One region of the Enterobacter sp. SM3 genome, then DNA from elsewhere that is predicted to be linked to it. Evidence: predicted binding sites of a transcription regulator. Region 1 holds the regulator's gene; the other holds the start of a gene.
What was found. Region 1 encodes CRP, which controls carbon source genes, mostly activating them, when cyclic AMP is high. Its sites were predicted from a motif close to ATGTGANNNNNNTCACAT; they were not measured.

Region 1 (2,204 bases):
CCCAGCTGCTTATCCATGTTAAAGCGCGTCGGGTAGCGGTGATAGAGAATGTCATCGGCCAGCACGCGCAGGCGTGCGGATACGGTCTGCGCGTTCCAGCGGATCACCGCTTCGGCGTGGCTGCGCTCGACCAGCTTTTGCACCTCCTGCGGGTGGTGCAGGCTCACGGAGATATGCTCCTGCAGATCCAGCCCGACCTGGAAGGTGCGCAGCAGCCGTTTGTACTCGTGGTTCTTGTTGGCGGCGAGCATATGCAGCTGCTGATAGCACTGGCTAATCAGATCCACCACCTTCTGCTGGCGCGTCAGCAGCGGCGGTAAGGACTTTTCCGGATCGGTATGCTGGGTGAGCAGGGTGTATTTGGCTTCGCAGTAATCCGCAAGCTGCACATAGAGCAGGCTCAGGGATTCACGCAGCGGCTGTTCGCGCCACAGCCAGAACCAAAACCAGTTAAACAGCCCGTACCATAATGTCCCCAGGGCGTAGATCAGCAGCGGCTCCCACACCGGCATATTCCCGGCGAGGCTCAGCGTGAAAATAGCTGCAATCAGCGAGGCGGGAAGCAGGCGGGCGTGCAGCGAACTGATTTCCGCCGTGACGCCGAGGGTCATCGCCAGCACGGTCAGGATCAGCGGCAGCGGGATATCACGAGCCAGTAATAGCTGTACGGCGAGGCTACAGCCCGCAAACAGGCAGCCGCCGATAATCAGGCGTTTGAAAAAGCGCTTATGCGGCGTGTCCAGACCGGCGATGTTGCAGCAGGCAGGCACGAGGGAAAACAGCAGACCTTGCTGAAGATGTCCGAGGATCAGGCCTATGGCCACGGGAAGACACAACACCAGCGTTTGTCGCAGTGCGTAGTTAACTTCCGGGTGATAGATCAGCCTGCGCCACATGGGGAGTAGAGACAAAAACGGCGTGACACCTTGCGATGGCACGCCGTTTAAGCGGAATTAACGCGTTCCGTAAACCACGATGGTTTTACCGTGGGCGGAGATCAGGTTTTGATCTTCCAGCATTTTCAGGATACGGCCCACTGTTTCACGGGAGCAACCGACGATTTGACCAATTTCCTGACGGGTAATTTTAATTTGCATGCCGTCCGGGTGGGTCATAGCGTCTGGCTGTTTCGCCAGGTTCAGCAGGGTTTGTGCGATACGGCCGGTAACGTCCAGGAAGGCGAGGTTACCCACTTTCTCTGACGTGACCTGCAGACGGCGCGCCATCTGGGAAGAAAGACGCATCAGGATGTCAGGGTTAACCTGAATCAGCTGACGGAACTTCTTGTAAGAAATTTCAGCCACTTCACATGCTGTCTTTGCACGAACCCAGGCGCTACGTTCCTGGCCCTCTTCAAACAGGCCCAGTTCACCGATGAAATCGCCCTGGTTCAGATAAGAAAGGATCATCTCTTTCCCTTCTTCATCTTTGATCAGCACTGCCACCGAGCCTTTAACGATGTAATACAACGTTTCCGCTTTTTCACCCTGGTGAATCAGCGTGCTCTTTGATGGGTACTTATGAATGTGGCAATGAGACAAGAACCATTCGAGAGTCGGGTCTGTTTGCGGTTTGCCAAGCACCATGCGCTGTTATCCTCTGTTATAAGCTGTCACCAGAGTCATCAGATGCATCCGGACTCTGGGGTTGCAATCGAATTCTTACCCATACCCTGGGAAGTCGGCTACCGTAACGTTTCGCAGCCAGTAAAGTTTGATGTCCTCTGCATACATGTGTAACGTCAATGTATTACTGTAGCATCCAGAGTGTTTTAGCATAGCTTTCGCCGCGTGTCTCCTGGTGTCTCGCTTCAGCATGATGCAGGTCGCCTTCCATTGCGAGAAATGTAACGCACGCGTAATCTGTCACCAAAAATGCAACGTTGGAGTTTAAGAATATGCAAGCGCGCGTGAAATGGGTTGAAGGTTTAACGTTCCTGGGCGAGTCCGCGTCAGGACACCAGATTTTGATGGACGGCAACTCCGGCGATAAAGCACCCAGCCCAATGGAAATGGTGCTGATGGCGGCAGGGGGATGCAGCGCAATCGACGTGGTGTCGATTCTGCAAAAAGGTCGTCATGACGTGACGGATTGTGAAGTCAAACTCACGTCAGAACGTCGCGAAGAGGCGCCACGCCTGTTCACCCATATTAACCTGCACTTTGTGGTCACCGGTAAAGAGCTGAAAGACGCGGCGGTCTCGC
Region 2 (2,204 bases), 2.2 Mb from region 1:
GATGCGGACGGTGTGGAAAAGGCGATGACGCTGCATCTGCAGGAAATCAGCGAATCCGTGCAGCTTATTCGTCAGGAAAATAGCGAGTGGTTTAGCGAAGAGTAATATTCGCCGCCCCCTTTCGGGTGCGGCGGCGTGATTAGCGAACGACTAACACCGGGATCGTGGCGTAGCGCAGAATAGATTCCGCGTTTGAACCCAGCAGATGGGTGGAGATGCTCGGATTTTTCGACCCGATGACAATCGCATCATATTCCCCCTCCTTGCTCAGCTTGATAATTTCATCGCGGACGTTGCCAAAACGCACCATGCTGTGAATATTCTCAGGGGCGATATCGAACAGTCTTTTTAACTCGTTCATTTTCTTGTTGGATTCTGCGGTCATATACTCTTCAAACTTTTTAATATCGGCGTTGAACCCGCGCAGCAGAGACCGGCTGCTGGCTGGGAGAATATTGACCAGGGTAATCGACGCGCCCTCTGCCTTCGCCAGGTTTGCCGCGTGGCGAACCGCTTTGTCGCTCAAATCCATTTCAAACACGTCTACAGGCATCAAAATGCTCTTATACATAAGCCTGACTCCTTATTCCGATGAAGGGTTATTTCCTGCACCCAGAATGACATCCGGAATATAAACCAACCCTCAACGCTTCCCTGTCGAAACTATCAGTTAATGAAAATAACGGTCTGCTTTGTAAATTACTGTCCTGAATGGTCAGCGGCCGAAGAAATAAAGAAAAAAGTGTGAGTTTGATCAAAAACAAAAACATGAAGCGCGGACAGGCGTATTTATATGCCCCGTGAATGGCAAACCTGAAATAGGGCCGTAACGAACAGGTTAGAGAGGAGAATATACCATGATGACATACGACCGTAACCGAAATGCAATCACCACCGGCAGCCGCGTCATGATTAGCGGCACGGGCAAAACTGGCGTGATTAAAGCGATCCATAGCGACGGGCTGGATGCCGCGCAGGTGCGTCGCAGCAAAACGGTTGAAGTGGAAGGATGCGAAGGTAAGTTCGAGCCGATTGAGCTGATTCGCCTGGGGATGCACTAAGCTGTGCGCAGACATGCCGCCGCGCACGGCGGCATGTGCTGAATTACCGTTGGGACGCGTACTGCGCCACGGTCGCTTTCGCCCCCTGTTGCAGCAGCGACCGGTACGCGGTCATCACCGCAGCAACAAAGCGCGGCTCCTGCGGTAACTCTTTACCAAAGATGGCCTCAATGCCGAGCAGCGCGTTAACCCGACTTTCTCCTTCCGCACTTCCCTTCACCGCCGCCTGAATCACCGCCAGCTGCGGATCGCTCACATCAATGGCGTTACCCTGCTCGTCCACGCCGCCGACATAACGCATCCACCCAGCCACACCCAGCGCCAGCAGTGGGAAAGGTTTCTGGTGCACCAGGTGCCAGCGCACGGAGTCCAGCATACGCTGCGGGAGCTTCTGGCTGCCGTCCATCGCGATTTGCCATGTCCGATGGCGCAGGGCCGGGTTGCTGTAGCGGGCAATCAGGAGATCGGCATAGCGGCCTAAATCAACGCCCTTCACTTTCAGCGTGGGTGCCTGCTCGTTAAGCATCAGCGCGTGCGCGGCGAGGCGGTAGTTCTCATCTTCCATACAGTCGTTGATATGCTGGTATCCGGCCAGATAGCCCAGGTACGCCAGGAACGAGTGGCTGCCGTTGAGCATGCGCAGCTTCATCTCTTCAAACGGGATCACGTCTGACACCAACTCGGCACCGGCTTTTTCCCACTCGGGACGTCCTGCCACAAAGTTGTCTTCGATCACCCACTGGCGGAACGGTTCACAGGCTACTGCCGCCGGGTCACGCACGCCCGTCAGCTGCTCAATTTTATCCAGCGTATCAGGCGTGACCGCCGGCACGATGCGGTCCACCATGGTTGACGGGAAGGTGACGTTAGCCTCGATCCAGTCCGCCAGCTCACCGTCTACCGCACGGGCGTACGCGCAGGTCACATTGCGCATCACGTGGCCGTTCTCCGGCATGTTGTCGCAGGACATCACGCTAAACGCAGGCAGCCCCGCCGCTTTGCGACGCGCCAGCGCTTCCACCACCACGCCCGGCGCGGATTTCGGCTGGTGCGGGTTTTGCAGGTCGGCGACGATAAACGGGTGATCGAGCATCAGTTGCCCCGTCGCCGGTGAGTGGCAGTACCCTTTCTCGGTGATGGTCA

Region 2: a site for CRP is predicted at 743-760, ahead of ydfZ (putative selenium delivery protein YdfZ). Genes of this name have one in related genera too.

The regions. Positions count from the first base shown of each region.
Region 1 is NZ_CP099971.1:4,439,735-4,441,938, reverse strand. It holds gene GVO84_RS20930 (YccS/YhfK family putative transporter) at 1-896, opposite strand, end outside; gene crp (cAMP-activated global transcriptional regulator CRP) at 954-1,586, opposite strand; gene GVO84_RS20920 (OsmC family protein) at 1,898-2,204, shown strand, end outside.
Region 2 is NZ_CP099971.1:2,192,073-2,194,276, reverse strand. It holds gene GVO84_RS10405 (GntR family transcriptional regulator) at 1-105, shown strand, start outside; gene GVO84_RS10400 (universal stress protein) at 140-571, opposite strand; gene ydfZ (putative selenium delivery protein YdfZ) at 858-1,061, shown strand; gene GVO84_RS10390 (mannitol dehydrogenase family protein) at 1,105-2,204, opposite strand, start outside.